3 regions of the Streptomyces sp. NBC_00012 genome follow, and region 2 is predicted to be linked to each of the others. Evidence: riboswitches for the same ligand, from Rfam matches in the RefSeq annotation. Region 2 holds a riboswitch; each other region holds the start of a gene.

Region 1 (5,478 bases), 500 kb from region 2:
GGGCCATGCCGATGGCCGACGGCCACTCCGCCATGGAGACCGGGCACGGTCCCGGTCAGGCGGCGGCCGCCATGGCCGCGATGAGCGGCGAGTCGTGCGTATTCACCCATGCCCGTGACCGGGTGCTGCCGCTGCTGATGGCACTGGGCCTGGTACTCCTGGCCGTTCGGGCGCTCGCCGGGCGCCGTACGGGTGTACGCGGACCGGCCCGGCGGGGACCGCCGTTCGCCGGCAGAGGGCTGCTGCTCCAGGTGTGCATCGCGCGGACGTGACAGGAATCCGCCGGTCCACGGGCCTTCGAGGCCGGGCCGGCCGGACGCCCCTGCCCCTTTCGCGCGCCACGGACGTGGCGCACCCACCTGGAAAGAACCTGTGATGATGTCCGCTTCCCGCTTCCCCGCGTCCCGACGCCGCCCCCTCGCGGCCGCCGGCACCGTCGCCGCCCTCGCTCTGGCGCTGACCGCCTGCGGCTCCTCCGACGGCTCGAAGAACGACGGTTCGTCCATGCCCGGCATGGACCACGGCTCCGCCGGCGCCTCCGCACCGGCCACCCCTGGCGCCGAGTTCAACGACGCCGATGTGAAGTTCGCTCAGCAGATGATCCCGCATCACCAGCAGGCCATCGAGATGGCGGAGCTGGCGGACGGCCGCGCCGCCGACCCCGAGATCAAGAAACTGGCCACCGCGATCGAGAAGGCCCAGGACCCCGAGATCAACACGATGAAGGGCTGGCTGACGTCGTGGGGCAAGCCGTTGCCCTCGTCCTCGATGGGTGACATGCCCGGGATGGATCACGGTGCGGACGGCTCGGGCATGCCCGGAATGATGTCCGGCAAGGCCATGAGCGATCTGGCGGCCGCCAAGGGCAAGGACTTCGACAAGAAGTTCGCCCAGCTCATGATCGGGCACCACCAGGGCGCCGTCACCATGGCCGAGGACGAGCAGAAGAACGGCGAGAACGCCGAGGCGAAGAAGCTCGCCGGTGCTGTCGTCACGGCCCAGACCGCCGAGATCGAGCAGATGAACAAGATCATCGACAGGCTCTGATCCCGGCAGGGGTGCGGGCCTCCGTCGCACGGAGGCCCGCACCCCCTCCCGGTCCGGCCGGTACGGAACGTTCCGACGCAGACCGCTCAGCCGGCGGCCTCCGGCGCAGAGAGCAGCCCGGCCACCTCCTCCGCGCCGGTCTCCCGCAGCTCCTCCCCGACCAGCAGCCACCTGGTGATGCCGACCGATTCGAGGAAGGCCAGGTCGTGACTGGCGATCAGGAGCGCGCCCTCGTAGGAGTCGAGCGCACCGGTCAGCTGCCGCACGCTGGCGATGTCGAGGTTGTTGGTCGGCTCGTCCATCATCAGCAGCTGCGGGGCCGGTGCGGCAAGCATCGTCGCCGCGAGGGCGGCACGGAAGCGTTCTCCGCCCGACAGTGTGCCCGCCGGCTGTTCCGCGCGCTTTCCCTGGAAGAGGAAGCGCGCGAGCTGGGCGCGGATGTGGTTGTCGGTGACCCCGGGCGCCATCCGGGCCACGTTCGCCGCGACGCTCAGTTCCTCGTCCAGCACATCGAGCCGCTGCGGAAGGAACCGCACCGGTACGAAGGTCCTTGCCTCGCCGGACAGCGGGGCCAGCTCGCCGGTGAGTGTGCGCAGCAGCGTCGTCTTCCCGGCGCCGTTGCGGCCGACGAGCGCGATGCGCTCCGGCCCGTTCACCTGGAGGGTGCCCTCGCGCAGGCGGCCGAACCGGGGGCGCAGCCCGTCCAGGCTCAACACGGTGCGCCCGGTGGGCACCGCCGTGTGCGGGAGGCTCACCCGGATCTCGGCGTCGTCGCGGATCGCGTCGGCGGCCTCCTCCCGGCGTTCGCGAGCCTCGTTGAGGCGCTCCTCGTGGACGCCGCGAAGCCGGCCCGCGGACTCCTGCGCCGACCGCTTCCGGCGGCCGGCCAGGATCTTCGGCAGACCGCCCTCGGCCTCCGCCTTCCGGCCGTTCTTCTGGCGCCGGGCCAGCTTCACATGGGTTTCCTCCAGTTCGCGCTTCTGGCGGCGCACATCGGCCTCTGCCGCACGCAACATCCGCCCGGCGGCCTCCTGTTCGGCGGCCACGGCCTCCTCGTAGGCCGACCAGCCACCGCCGTACCAGTTCACCGAGCCGGTGCGCAGTTCGGCGATCCGGTCCACGCGCTCCAGCAGTTCCCGGTCGTGGCTGACCACTACCAGTACGCCCGAGCGCCAGGAGTCGACGGCCTCGTAGAGCCTGCGGCGCGCGAACACATCGAGGTTGTTGGTGGGCTCGTCCAGGAGAAGGACGTCGGGGCGCTCCAACAGCAGCGCGGCCAGCCTGAGCAGGACGGTCTCCCCTCCGGACAACTGCCCCACGGTGCGGTCCAGTTCGATGCCACCGAGGCCGAGCGAGCCCAGTGTCGCCAGGGCCCGTTCCTCGACGTCCCAGTCGTCGCCGATCGTCTCGAAGTGCTTCTCGTCGACGTCCCCGGCCTCGATGGCGCGCAGCGCGTCGCGCCGATCGGCGATACCCAGGGCCCGGTCCACCCGCAGTGTTGTGTCGAGGGTGATGTTCTGCGGAAGGTGGGCGAGGCTGCCGCCGACGGTCACCGACCCCTGGGACGGGCGCAGTTGACCGGCGAGCAGTCGCAGCAGGGTGGACTTGCCGGCGCCGTTGGTGCCGACGAGACCGACGCGCCCCCGGCCGATGCCGAGCGAGAGCCCGTCGAAGACGGTCGTGCCGTCCGGCCAGCGGAAGGTCAGCGCCGAGCAGGTGAGGGAGGCGTGGGGAGTGGTGGGTGTCGCCATGGTGTTCCTCGCATTCGCAAGCGCAGTGAAGGGGGCTTCGTATGCGAGCACCACGCAGCGACCGGGCAGCGGAAGGAGGTGCGGCGGTCCTGGAGATCGAGGGACGGCTCATGCACCGAGGTCGCATCCACGCGGGGTCACGGGCAGTGCCAAGCACTGCTACGGCGTGACGGGCGTACGGACGGAGCCGTACGGCGCGATGTTCGCGAACCTCAGATGCGCAACGTCCACCTCAATCGGAGACAACAGGACATCAAGACTGTAACGACAGGGAGGAGGAAAGGCAATGTCACCGATGCCGGGCGACCGTAGTGCGAAATGCCCGCTTTTGTGAATTCGTGGCGCGAGTCACGTTCGGCCTCCGAGCTGCCGTGCCCCGTGCATCGGTTCCCTTTCCGCGCAAGGGGAGTGGCTTGTCCGGTGTGAGGTGGGTTACCGAAATTCCCGTTACTCGATCTTGTGGGTGAATTGCATTCGGAAATTAGGGTCTTGTCCCGTTCGGCTCTTCTCGCCTACGGTCACGGTCAATCCGGACGGAACGCCGAATCCTGCCGCCGTCCGGCAATCCGACCACCCATGTACGGCAGGAGCGGGGGACCCAGGTAAGCCGCCGATCCGGAATCCGGAACGGCTCGGGGTGAAGCCGCGTTCGTGCGCGGCCAGGCATCTCCAGCCTGAACCCGACAGCTCACCTCGCAGGCGACGGAGAGGAATCCACCATGCTCGCAACGGGCACGTACCGTCGTCGCAAGTCCACCCCGCTGACCCGCGGTTTCATCGCCGTGGGCACGGGCGCCGCCGCCCTCCTGCTGCCGCTGCTCGGCGCCCACACCGCGTCGGCGGCTCCGGCGCAGTCCGTCAGCGCCGCCGCCCCGGCCGCGCAGTCCGCGACGTACACGAACGATCTGGACGGCTGGATCAAGGAGTCGCTGGCCATCATGGCCGAGCACGGCATCCCGGGCAGCTACGACAGCATCCACCGCAACATCATGCGCGAGTCGTCCGGCAATCCGAAGGCCATCAACAACTGGGACTCGAACGCCGCCGCCGGGACGCCGTCCAAGGGCCTCCTCCAGGTCATCGATCCGACGTTCCGGGCCTACCACGTGCCCGGGACCGCGATGGACAGCTACGACCCGGTCGCCAACATCACGGCAGCGTGCAACTACGCGGCCGCCAAGTACGGCTCCATCGACAACGTCTTCGGGGCCTACTGACGTACGCCGCCGCATGACCGGGGCCGTCCCGAGGTCAGCCCAGCCTCGGGGGTGTCCAGTCGGCGTGGCGGAGGATCGTGCGGACGGTGACACGGGACGGTGCGAGACGCAGTGCCGTGTTGCGCAGGGCGACGGCCGCCGGGCGGGACAGCTGCTGGCCCATCCGGCCGGCCTGCCGCGCGGCCCGGGCGACCGACTGGCTGCGGGGCCGGCGCTCCGCGTCGTAACGGCCGAGAGCCGACTCGACGGTGGCTTCGGTGGAGAGCGCGGCGGCCAGTGTCGCCGCGTCCTCCAGCGCCTGGCAGGCCCCCTGGCCGAGATTCGGGGTCATGGCGTGCGCGGCGTCGCCGAGCAGTGCGATCCGGCCCACCACGTAGGAGGGAAGCGGGACGGCCAGCTCGTCGACGTCATGATGCAGGACGGCATCGGGCCGGGTCGCCGCCAGCAGGGCGGGAATGGGGTCGTGCCAGCCGCCGAACCGGCGGCGGACCTCCGCCAGCGGGTCCGGATGGCGCACGCCGGCGGGGGAGTTGAGCACCGCGTGCCACTCGGCCCGGCCGTCCGCGAAGGCGATGTGACCGAACTCGGCGCCCGCTCCCCACGTCAGCTCGAAGTCGGTACGCAGGTCGACCGGCGTCTCGGTGATGGCGCGCAGCACCGTCGAGCCGCTGTAGGCCGGACCGGGGTGCCCCGGGAGCAGCAGGCCGCGCAACCGGCTGCCGATCCCGTCGGCGGCCACGACCAGATCCGCTTCCAGCCGGGTTCCATCGGCGGCCATCCGCACCCGCGAGGCGTCGGAGCGGTCGACGGATGTCACCTCCGCCCCGATGATCAGGGATTCGGGAGGCAGCGCCGCGCGCAGCAGCCGGTGCAGCCCGGCCCGGGGGATGCCCATGATCGGGGTGCCCAGCTCTCGTTCCAGCGCGGCTCCGTCCATGCGCGCCAGCAGACGGCCGTCCGGGGTGCGGGTGCCACCGGTGTACTGGGGGCGCGCGGCCGCGCGTACCGCCGCGCCGACACCGAGGGCGTCCAGCGCGTGCATCCCGTTCGCGTGCAGGGAGATGCCCGCGCCCGCGTCGTCGAGGGTGCGGGCGCGTTCGACGACCGTCACCTCCCAGCCGATGAGCCGCAGCCCGATCGCGGCGGCCAGTCCACCGATGCCGCCGCCGACAATCACCGCGTTGTTGCCCATGCCGGGTCCCCTCTCGTGCTCCGCCTCGCCCTTCTACACCTGTAGAAGGAGGGTACGCCGTCTCTACAGGTGTAGAAAGGGGTGATGACCACAGAACGACGTGCCGTCCTGGCCGATGCCGCCATCCAGGTGCTGGCCGAGGAAGGGATGCGGGGCCTGACCCACCGGGCCGTGGACCGGGCGGCGGACCTGCCGCCCGGCACCACCTCGGCGTACTTCCGCACCCGTCAGGCCCTGCTCACCGCGCTCGTCAGGCGGCTCGTCGCGCACG
Region 2 (5,478 bases):
ACGTACCACCCGGGGCAGACGCCGTACGAGCGGTTCCTCGCCAAGTGCCGGGAGCTGACCGCGCTCGGCATCCGGCACAGTGTCGGAGTGGTCGGGCTCGACGGCCATCTCGACGAGGCGCGACGACTGCGCGCCGCGCTGCCGGACGAGGTCTATCTCTGGGTGAACGCGGCGGAGGGCCACACGTACACGGACGAGGAGGCGGACCGCTGGACGGCCATCGACCCGCTCTTCCCGTACAGCCGGCATCCGCACCGGTCGGCCGGGCTGCCCTGCCGGACCGGTGAGTCGGTCATCTCGGTGGACGGTGACGGCACGGTGCGGCGCTGCCATTTCGTACCGGCGGAGCTGGGCAATCTCTACGACGGGAGCTACCGGCGGGCGCTCGGTCCGCGAGCCTGTCCGCTGGCGGTCTGCGACTGCCACATCGGGTACGTGCACCTGGAGACGCTTCCGCTGTACGACGTCTTCGCGGGCGGAGTGCTGGAGCGGATCCCTGCGTCGCCGCTGCCGCTCCCGGCGTCGCCGCTGTCACTCCCGTTGTCACCCCTGCCGTTGCCCGCCTCGCCGCTGCCGTCCCCCGTGTCACCACTGCCCTCCCGCACCGGGCGGGCCTGAGTACCTGGCCCGCCCTGGTGCGGCAGTGGGTGTGCGGCCGGGGCACGCACCGATCGGCCGTCCGAGGGCTGCCCCCTCAGAGCGGCAGGAGGTCCGGGCGCTTCGCTTCGACGTGGTCGCCGGAGGACTCGCCGCGCAGCCGCCGGCCGATCCACGGCACCAGGTACTCGCGTGCCCAGTGGATGTCGTCGCGCCGCACTTCGAGGGTGCCGCGTTGTGCCTGCGGGGGCCATACCTGGTCGGGGTCGGCCGGCACGTCGATGCCGAGGACCTGGGCGGCGCGCAGCGCGACCCTGGTGTGTCCCTCGGGCGACAGGTGGAGCCGGTCGTCGTCCCAGGCCCGCCGGTCCTGGACGGACCGCAGCGACCACAGGTCCAGGACCGGGCAGTCGTAGCGGTCGGCGATGGCCCTCACATGGGCGGTGTAGGTGGCGATCTTCCCGCGCAGATGGCGCAGCACGGGAACGCCACGGGTGTCGAAGCCGGTGGTGACCATGACCGTGCCGACCGCTCGGGTCAGCTCGGCGACGGCACGCTCGAAGCGCTCGGCCACGTCGTCGGGGTCGGTGCCCGGCCGGATGATGTCGTTGCCGCCCGCGCAGAAGCTCACCAGGTCGGGTGCGAGCTCCTTGGCGCGCGGTACCTGCTCCTCGACGATCTGGTCGAGGAGGCGTCCGCGTACGGCGAGATTGGCGTACCTGAAATTCCCGTGTGCGGAACCTTCCGTGCCCGTCGCATCGGGGTCCGGGAGCTGGTCCGCGAGAAGTACCGCGAATCGGTCTGCCCAGCCGACGAAGGTCCCGTCCGGGCCGGGGTCGCCGACTCCCTCGGTGAAGCTGTCGCCAATCGCCGCGTACGACCCGATGACGCCCTGTCGGTTGTTGACGCCACGTTGATTTTTTCTCGAATCGTCTGCCACAAACGCTTATCCTGCACCGCCGAATGTGACCTACGCGACCGTAATAAGGGGTTGACGGGTGGTGAGATAGACCACCCGGTCAGTTTTTGGTAAAGGGGGAATAAGCAGAAGGGGCGGTGCGCCGCCGCGCACCGCCCCTTCCGTGTTGCTCAGGTCATGCCTGGTCGCTCAGTTGCCCGGCCGTCCGTCTCAGACGGAGATGCCGTGCGAGGCCAGGTAGGCGATCGGGTCGATGTCCGAGCCGTACGCCGGGCCCGTGCGGACCTCGAAGTGCAGGTGCGGGCCGGTGACGTTGCCGGTGGCGCCGGAGAGGCCGACCTGCTGGCCCGCGCTCACCGCCTGGCCGGCCGACACGGAGATGGAGGACAGGTGACCGTACTGCGAGTAGTGGCCGTCGGTGTGCTTGACGACGACCTGGTTGCCGTACGCGCCGCCCCAGCCGGCGGCGACGACGGTGCCGGAGGTGATGGACTTGACGCTGGTGCCGGTCGAGACGGGGAAGTCGATACCGGTGTGGCTGCCGCTGGACCAGTTGGAGCCGGAGGCGCGGTAGGCGGTGGTGTGGTTGCCGGGGACCGGGTGGACGTAACCGGAGCCGGTGCTCTGGGTGGCGGCCGGGGCGGAGGCCGGGGCCTTGGACTCCGTGGCGGCGGACGAGGACTTGGCCGGGGCGGACTTCTCGACGGCCACCGAAGGCGCCTTCGACGGGAGGGCCGAGCCGGTGCCGGCGCCGGTGGGCGCGGCGTTGCCCGCGGCCTTGCCGCCGAGGGTCAGCTTCATGCCCGGGAAGATCAGGCTGGGGTCCTCGCCGACGACCTCGCGGTTGTCCTGGTACAGCTGCTGCCAGCCGCCCTTGATCTGGTGCTCGGCGGCGATCTTCGACAGGTAGTCGCCGGAGACGACGGAGTACGTCGTGGTGGCGGCCTGCTTCTGCGCGACCGGGGCGGCGTGCGTGGCGGCGGCCGGCTGCGGCGCGGCGGCCGGGACGGCCTGCTCCGCGGCCTGGGCACCGGTGGCGCCGAGCAGCGGCAGTGCGACGACGGCGCCGCCGGCGCTGACCGCGGCGACGCCACGCGCGATGGTGCTGAGCTTGGGACGACGGTGCTTACCCGATATGGGCATGGCGTAATTCCTCTCCGGCGCCTGCGAGGTGAGCTGTCGGGTTCGGGCTGGAGATGCCCGGCCGCACTGAGTGCGTCTTAACCCCGAGCCGGCCGGATTTCTCCGATCGGCGGCTTACCTGGTTCCCCCGCTCCTGCCACACGATGAGTGGATGTGAATTCCGGGCGGCGGCAGGATTAGGCGGTCCGACCGGATTGACGGTGACCGTAAGCGAGTCGGGACGACGAGAACAAGCCACAGGTTCCACGCCGGAATCCGCGCCGGGAAATCGGCGCGGAATTCCGGTCACACTCCGTGGATTAAGGATCTTGAATTTCCGCACCGCGCACGGATTACCCGACTCGCCCTTCGCCACACACCGTCACGGATATGATCCCGCTCACGAGGCGACCGCCATGTCCCTTACGAACAGGCCATGTTCGGGCAAATGGCCGTATTACGGACATAAGGCGCATCATGCCCGTCGGAGCCTCAGCACCCGCGCGTCGAGATCGCCCCGGAGTCCGGAGTGCAGCCCCTGATGCAGCAGTACCGAACCGTGGTGCACCGCCCCCGTGTCCAGGCAGGTGTAGGTCGCCTCGGGGTCGAGCCCGCGCAGCCGCAGGACCGGTGGCCGCTCCCCGTACCGCTGCGCCTCCAGCCACATCAGGACCACGGCGTCGTCCCCGTGGACGTACTGGACCGCGCTCAGTCCGCCGCGCGGCTCACGCAGCCGGTACAGCGCGCCCTGCTGCACGACCGGGCGGATCTCCTTGTAGAGGTCCACCCAGGCCCGCGCCTCCGCCAGCTCCTGGTCGCTCCATTCGGCAAGGTCCCCGCCGACCCCGAGCACACCGGCCATCGCGCTCACGAAACGGAAGCGCAGCGAGCTGACCCTGCCGTTGAGCTGGTCGTTCGGGCTGTCGGTGACCCAGGCGGCCATCACCCGGGCCGGGTGGATGTGCCCGAATCCCTCCTGGATGGCGAGCCGGTCGAGCGGGTCGGTGTTGTCGGAGGTCCACACCTGGTCCGTACGGGACAGGATCCCCAGGTCGATCCGGCCGCCGCCGCCCGAGCAGGACTCGAACGCGACCGTGGGATGTGCGGCCCTGAGCCGGTCGATCAGCGCGTACAGGGCATCCACGTGGTCGATCCAGAGCTTCTGCGGGTACTCCTCGCCCGGCCAGCCCGCATCGGTGAAACAGCGGTTGAAATCCCATTTCACGTAGTCGACGGGCGTTTCGGAGAGCAGCGTATCCAGCTGCTCCCACAGATATGCCTGCACATCCGGACGGGCCAGATTGAGCACCAGCTGGTTGCGGTATTCCGTCCGCGCCCGCCCGGGGAAGTGCTGCACCCAGTCGGGATGTGCTCGATAGAGATCACTGTCAGCGTTGACCATTTCCGGCTCGACCCAGATACCGAACTGCATGCCGAACCCGTGCACTTCGTCGGCGAGTGGCTTCAGCCCGCCGGGGAAGCGGTCCGGATTCGGCGTCCAGTCGCCGAGCCCGGCCCGGTCGCTGGTCCGCTGCCCGAACCACGCGTCGTCCACGACGAACAGTTCGACGCCCATCGCGGCGGCCCGCTCGGCGAGGGCTCGCTGCTTGTCCAGCGAGATGTCGAAGCCCGTCGCCTCCCAGGAGTTGTAGAGCACCGGCCGCACGTCCTCCGCGCCCGGGATCACATGGGCCAGCTGCCAGGCGTGCCAGGCGCGGCTCGCCCCGCCGAACCCCTGCCCGCTCCACAGGCCGGCGAAGACGGGCGTGGTGTACGACTCCCCCGGCGCCAGCCGCAACAGTCCGGAGTCGTCGTAGCCGGCGCCGCCGGTGATCTGTACGAGCCCGTCGGGCAGCCGCTGCACGGAGATCCTCCACGACCCGGACCAGCCGAGCGCGCAGCCGTACACCTCGCCGTTCTCCTCGGTCGCGGCGCCGTCGGCGTCCAGCGCGACCCACGGCAGGAACTGATGGCCGGTGTGGCCCCGCCTGCTGGAGATGACGCTCTCGCCATGGAGCAGCTCCGCCCGCGCGAGCCGGGATTCCGCCGCCCAGCGCCCGTGCAGCCGGCTCAGCCGCCAGCCGTCGCGGGCGGGCAGCGACCAGGCGGCCGCGTCTGCGCGCAGCAGTTCCAGCGGCGGGCCATCCGGTCCGGCGTGGGCGACGGTGGCCCAGCGCTCCACGACGTCGGAGTCGTCCCGCATCCGGTAGTGCAGGGTCAGGGCGAGCCGGTGCACGGAGTCGGTGAAGCCGATCCGCAGCTCGTCCCCGTCCACCTCGGCGGTATCGAAGGTCCACTCGGTGCCCCGGACCTGCGGGGTGCGTACCGAGAGGGCCGGGCGGACGAACCTGGGCCCGCCCTCCACCGGATACTCCTCCCGGCCGTCGAGGTGGGACTCGAAGGCCCTGAAGGGCAGCTCCGGTGCGGCGGCCAGCGCCTCGGCCGCCGCGAGGCCGATTCTCGGCCCCCAGTGCAGATGGACCAGCTCGTCCTGCTCGGTCAGCCGCAGTGCGTAGCTGCTGCTCGCCCCGGTGAGCAGCCAGGTCCGGCCGGTATTGCCCGTCTCGATCATCGCATCCCCACATTCGAACAGTTCCGCACATCATCGACCATCGGCGGGGCGTGGGCAACGGCCTGGCGAGGAATTGGCCGGACGGATTCGCCGCGGGAGAACCGGAGTTCACCCGGGTATCGACAGGGAATGGCCGAGATGATTGCCTGAGGAATCGATGTCGTATCGTCGCGGGAGTGGCCTTGCCTGCGACTCGCGCCGGCACCAGACACTCCAGGAGTCACCGTGACGCAGCAGTCGCCGCAGATCCCGTCGACGGAACCCGAGC
Region 3 (5,478 bases), 2.9 Mb from region 2:
CCACGTCCGGGGCGGTGCCCGGACCCGCGCCCTGGCCGTCTGCCCAGGCAACGGCGCAGGCACAAGCCATGGCGAAGGCCCACGGCAAGGCGGCCGCCCGGACCGTCGCCGAGTACGAATCGTTCGCGACCTCACTGGCCTCGCTGCGCCTCCAGGCCCGCCGCGGGACGGTCGGCCCGGACTTCGCCGAACGCGAGCTGGAGCTGTTGCACCACCTCTGGCAGCGCAGGGAGGTGGCCGCCCCCGCCTTGACGTACGCGGCGCAGGCGACGGGCCTCCTGCGCCCCCACCGTCGGCCGTCGCCCCCGTACTCCGGACCGTTCCCTCCGCACACGCAGTACGGCACCTACCTCAACGGCCCCACCCAAGGCCAAGGCCACGGCCACAACCCCGGCCCCGGCCCCGGCTACAACCCCTACCTGCTGCCGCAGCAGCCACCGCACTAGGACGGCAGCGCGAACGCCCCGGGAGCACACCGCGCTCCAGGGGCGTCGCAGCAGCCACACGCACTCGGACGCACGCCACCGGCCGGGCACGAACAGCCAGGCACGATCAGGCGGGCACAATCAGGCGGATGCCTCGGTGAGTTCGGCCAGCTCCTGCTCGGTCAGCGTGAGTTCGGCGACGGCCAGCAGCGCGGGCAGCTGCTCGACCGTACGGGCCGAGGCGATCGGCGCGGCCACCGTCGGCCGGGACGCGAGCCAGGCCAGCGCGACAGTCGCGATCTCCGCACCGCGCTCCTGGGCGACCTTGTCCAGCGCGGCCAGAACCTTCTGCCCCCGCTCCGACTCCAGATGCGCGCGGGCGCCCTCCGCCCGCGCGCTCTCCACCGAGGCGCCCGGACGGTACTTGCCGGTGAGGAAACCGGAGGCCAGGGCGAAGTACGGCACAACGCCGAGCCCGGCACGGGCCGCCGTGTCCTGGAGCTCGCCCTCGTACGTGTCGCGGGAGACCAGGTTGTAGTGCGGCTGAAGGGCGACGTAACGGGCCAGCCCCTCGCGCTCCGAGAAGTCCAGGGACTCCTGGAGCCGCGCGGGAGCGATGTTGGAGGCGGCGATCTCCCGGACCTTGCCCTCCTTCACCAGCTGGTCCAGGGCGGTGATGATGTCCTCGACCGGCACGGTCTTGTCGTCGAAGTGCGTGTAATAGAGGTCGATGTACTCGGTTCCGAGCCTGCGCAGCGACTCCTCGGCCGCGGCCTTGATGTTGGCGGGCGCGAGCCCCTGGTACCGGGGGTGGGTGCTGACCTTGGTGGCGACGACGATGTCGGAGCGGTTGCCGCGCGCGGCAAGCCACTTGCCGATGACGGTCTCGGACTCGCCGCCCTCGTTGCCCGGGACCCACGCGGAGTAGCCGTCGGCGGTGTCGACGAAGTTGCCGCCGGCCGCGGCGTACGCGTCCAGCACGGCGAACGACTGCGCCTCGTCGGCGGTCCAGCCGAAGACGTTGCCACCGAGAGCGAGCGGGAAGACCTGGAGGTCGGAGGGGCCCAGCTTGCGAAGAGAAGTCATAAATGAATCAACAGATTCCGGATGGCGCGCTATTCCATCCGCTCCACCTGCCCCAGCCGCTCCACCCGCCCCGGGTACTCACCGCCTCACCCCGCCGCTCGCGACCTCCCCACCGCCCACAAAAGACCGGCAGCCCTGACGTCGGGGGGTGAGCGTCAGGACTGCCGGGGTTCATCGGCCGGCGAACCGGCTCGGATCAAGCGGCCCACGAAGTGGGCGGGGCGGACGGGGCAACCGTCGGATCAGGGGGTGAGGCCCTTGCTGCGGAGCCAGGCCATCGGGTCGATACCCGCACCGTCGGGGGTGTGTACCTCCAGGTGGAGGTGCGGACCGGTCACGTTGCCGGTCGCGCCGACCCGGCCGATGGTCTCGCCGGTGGTGACCTTCTGGCCCACGCTGACGCCGATCGAGGACTGGTGGCAGTACCAGACCTCCGTACCGTCCTCCAACTCCAGCACGGTGCGGTAGCCGTACGAGCCGGCCAGACCGGCCGACTTGATCGTGCCGCCGTGGACGGCCTTGATCGGGGTGCCGGTCGGAGCGGCGAAGTCGAGGCCGGTGTGGTAGCCGGAGGACCACATCGAACCGGCCTGGCCATAGGTCGAGGTGATCGTGTACGAGAAGGTCGGGATGGCGTAGCTGGCGGCGAGCTTGGCCAGCCGCAGGGCCTCCGCCTTCTTCTTGGCCTCCTCCTCCGCCTTCTTCTTCTCGGCGGCGGCCTTGGCCTTGGCCTCGTCCTGCTGCTTCTGGGCCTCGGCGGCCGCCTTCTCCGCGGCCTTCTTCTCCTCGGCCGCCTTGGCCTCGGCGTCGGCGGCGTCCTGCTGCTGCTCGGCCTGCTGGAGGATGCGGGCGCGGAGCGCCTCGCCCGCGTCCGTCGCGCCCTGCTCGGCCTCGGCGGTGGTGATGCCGGCGGTGGTGAGCGGGGCGCTGGCGGCCGCGACCTCGGTCTTGTCGGCCTCGGACTCGTCGGAGAACAGGGCGCCCACGCCGGGAAGGGACTTGGCGTCGGGGAGGTTGTCCGTGATGGCGTCGGGCATGGAGATGGAGACCGGCGGCTTGCTCTGCGCGGAGGCCATGCCGCCCGCGCCGACCGCCGCTATGACGCCGACACCCAGCACCGTGGAGCTGCGGGCGAGACCGTTGCGCTGCTTGGCGACGCGGTGCCTGCCACGCACGGGGCGGACGGACTCCTCGGTGGGGTTCCACTCGTCCCAGCCGCGGTCGGGCTCACTGGTGAACTCACCCGTGAAATTGCCGGTGAAGTCGCCGTCGGGCTCCGTGCCGTAGTCGAAATCGAACCGGGACGGGGCCTCGGGGGCAGGCTTGTTGGACGCCACGGGGGCGCACTCCTTTCCTTCCTTCTCGCCTACCGGGTTAGCTGACGGGTTCGGAGCAGGAAGGTCTCCTACGGGCCCCTCTGTCTCTCACGAGACACAGGTGTCCGATTCACCCCATGTAGGTGGTTCCCCGGTTCCCTTGCGGAATTCGGCGCTCGCGCACGGTGCCGCCACTGATGACGGCTGGGACGACCGCGCTGCGTTATCGAACGTTAATAGACACCGGGGCCGTATTCCAAGCTGTTCCCACTGATCGTTCACTTCTTTGGCCTGGACTTTACGGGACACAAGCGGGTGGAATCGGACGAGTTGACCGACCTTCAGCCATTACCCCGTTTCTGACGTTGCGTCAAATGTTATGCGGAGTGGCGCCTTTCGGTTACGCACGGTGGCATCACCCCACCACGTCACTGTCCTCACCCCTCACCCCTCGCCCCCGCCTCCCCCTCATATCTCCTCAGCACCGACGATCCGCACCGTCCTTCGCCGGTCCGGCTGCCCCTCCGCAGGGCGTGCGACCGCGAGCAACGCCATGTCGTCGGTCGTCTCGCCGCCCGTGTGCAGGCGCACGTCATCGGTCAGAGCGGACAGCAGTTCCTCGGGCCCCGGGAAGATCCGCCCGCGCAGCCGGGCCGCCGGGTCATAGAAGACCCCATCGGCGTTCCGCGCCTCGGAGAGACCGTCCGTGTAGAGGAGCAGGGTCGCCCCGGCCGGCAGATCCCACTCGTCCGTGCACTCCGGCCACACCCCCAGGCCCATCCCGAGCGGCAGCGCGGGCACGGAGGGCTTCAGCACCTCCAGCGCCCCGTCCGGATGCAGCAGGATCGGTTCGGGGTGACCGCGGTTGACGATCCGCACCCGGGACAGCCCGTACGGGATCTCGGCCAGCACGGCGGTGATGAAGCCCTCCAGCACGTCGAGCCCGCCGCGCCGCGCCTCCTCCCGCGCCAGCGCCCGCTCCAGCCGCCCCGCCACCCCCTCCAGCGAGGATTCCTGCTCGGCCGCCTCGCGGAACGCCCCGATGGCCACCGCCACCGTCTCGACTGCGTCGAGCCCCTTCCCCCGTACGTCACCGACCACCAGCCGCACCCCCTGCGGGGTGTCCGCCACGGCGAACAGGTCACCACCGACGAACTCGTCCGCCTGCGCCGCCTCGTACCGCGCCGCGACATGCAGTCCGCCGATCCGGTCGGACGGCTGCGGCAGCACCGCGCGCATGGCCGTCTCCGCGACGTACCGCGCGGAGGCCAGCTGCTCGTTGCTGCGCCGCACCACCCCGTTGATCACGACCGCGAGGACCGAGACGGTGGCCAGGGTGAGCAGCTCGATCAACGGCACGGCCTTCGGCAACGTACTGGTGTACAGCCGCAGCGCGACGACGGCCAGCATCGCGGCGACACCGGTGCGGATGGTGCTGGCCAGCGAGAAGAACGGGGCGGCGATCAGCGGAGCGGCCACGAACAGCGGAATGGCGGTGAAGGCGGGCGGGGTGAGGGCGTCGAACAACAGCCCGCCGAGAATCATCAGCGCAGGCAGCATCCGTACGAACCGCCGGGTACGGGCACCGCCTCCGGCATGCTTGCCGCGCCGCTTCTCCCGCTTCCACACCTGTGGTCTCCTGCCCGGTACGCGCGCGGCTGCGGACGGTACCGCGCCCCACCCTCAGACTCGCCGGACCGGTACGGAGCGGCGACTCCTCATCGGCCAATGGGGGGAAATGTGCGCCGCGGTTTCACCCACCACACAGCGAAATGATTCAGGCCCGGCACGCTGTATGCGTACCGAGCCTGAATTCTTCAGTAGCGGGGACAGGATTTGAACCTGCGACCTCTGGGTTATGAGCCCAGCGAGCTACCGAGCTGCTCCACCCCGCGTCGATGAACACAACTCTACGGCATCTCCGGCGCCCTTTTGACCACTCGGGTTCACCCACCCTGGATTCCGCCCTCCACCCCCTCCGTCTCGCCCTTCGATCCGGCCTTCGCCCGGCCGAAATCCGCGACGGGCAGGACGGACGGGTCAGGAAGGGTCAGGACCGGTCCGTCCCGGAGATGCGGGGCGCGGAGGCGGCCTTCCCGTGGACCGAAGGCTGCTTCACCGGGTTCGCACCCCGTTGCAGCGAGTGGAGGATCGCCAGCCCCTGGCCGACGACGCCCGCCGCCATCTCGTTGACACCGTTGGTGCCGTTGAGAACGGTGAGGTCGGCGCCGGACATGCCCCGGGCGGCCGCGTCGGCCAGGGCCGGCAGGTTCTCCACGATGCGGTTGGCCGCGATGAGCTCCTGATTGCCGTCACGCAGCGATGCGGCGCGCACACTGTTGGCGTCGGCCTGCGCCTGGGCGAGGGTCCGCTCGGTGTACGCGTTGCCGTCCGCCTCGAACTTCGCCCGGTCCCGGGCCGCCTCCGCCAGGGTGCGCTGCCGGTACGCCTCGGCGTCCGCCGGGCGCCGGACCTCCGCCTCCAGCTGCTGCGCGGCGAGCGAGGCCTGCCGTTCGGCCAGCGCGGTCTGCTCCTCGATGACCTCCTGCGAGGCCCGGGCCCGGGCGAGCGGCCCGGCCTGCGCGGCGCGGGCGTTGTACTGCTCGGTCTCGGCGAGGAAGCCGGCCCGTTTGATCGCGGTGTCACGTTCG

Evidence for each region. A riboswitch is a leader RNA that binds a small molecule or an ion and turns the genes downstream of it on or off. The one in region 2 is predicted to bind cyclic di-AMP.
Region 1: another riboswitch for cyclic di-AMP. It lies ahead of OHA19_RS03825 (transglycosylase SLT domain-containing protein); the one in region 2 lies ahead of OHA19_RS06085 (peptidoglycan DD-metalloendopeptidase family protein).
Region 3: another riboswitch for cyclic di-AMP. It lies ahead of OHA19_RS19150 (M23 family metallopeptidase); the one in region 2 lies ahead of OHA19_RS06085 (peptidoglycan DD-metalloendopeptidase family protein).

What each region holds. Positions count from the first base shown of each region.
Region 1 is NZ_CP108309.1:785,295-790,772, reverse strand. Features, by position in the region: gene OHA19_RS03840 (hypothetical protein) at 1-272, shown strand, start outside; gene OHA19_RS03835 (DUF305 domain-containing protein) at 379-1,047, shown strand; gene OHA19_RS03830 (ABC-F family ATP-binding cassette domain-containing protein) at 1,134-2,798, opposite strand; cyclic di-AMP (ydaO/yuaA leader) riboswitch at 3,328-3,513, shown strand; gene OHA19_RS03825 (transglycosylase SLT domain-containing protein) at 3,518-4,015, shown strand; gene OHA19_RS03820 (FAD-dependent monooxygenase) at 4,050-5,207, opposite strand; gene OHA19_RS03815 (TetR/AcrR family transcriptional regulator) at 5,292-5,478, shown strand, end outside.
Region 2 is NZ_CP108309.1:1,284,386-1,289,863, forward strand. Features, by position in the region: gene OHA19_RS06075 (STM4011 family radical SAM protein) at 1-618, shown strand, start outside; gene OHA19_RS06080 (SGNH/GDSL hydrolase family protein) at 695-1,537, opposite strand; gene OHA19_RS06085 (peptidoglycan DD-metalloendopeptidase family protein) at 1,727-2,659, opposite strand; cyclic di-AMP (ydaO/yuaA leader) riboswitch at 2,665-2,842, opposite strand; gene OHA19_RS06090 (alpha-galactosidase) at 3,114-5,210, opposite strand; gene OHA19_RS06095 (tyrosine-protein phosphatase) at 5,436-5,478, shown strand, end outside.
Region 3 is NZ_CP108309.1:4,176,132-4,181,609, forward strand. Features, by position in the region: gene OHA19_RS19140 (PrsW family intramembrane metalloprotease) at 1-446, shown strand, start outside; gene OHA19_RS19145 (aldo/keto reductase) at 567-1,511, opposite strand; gene OHA19_RS19150 (M23 family metallopeptidase) at 1,754-2,848, opposite strand; cyclic di-AMP (ydaO/yuaA leader) riboswitch at 2,860-3,012, opposite strand; gene OHA19_RS19155 (PP2C family protein-serine/threonine phosphatase) at 3,296-4,456, opposite strand; tRNA gene OHA19_RS19160 (tRNA-Met) at 4,649-4,722, opposite strand; gene OHA19_RS19165 (SPFH domain-containing protein) at 4,878-5,478, opposite strand, start outside.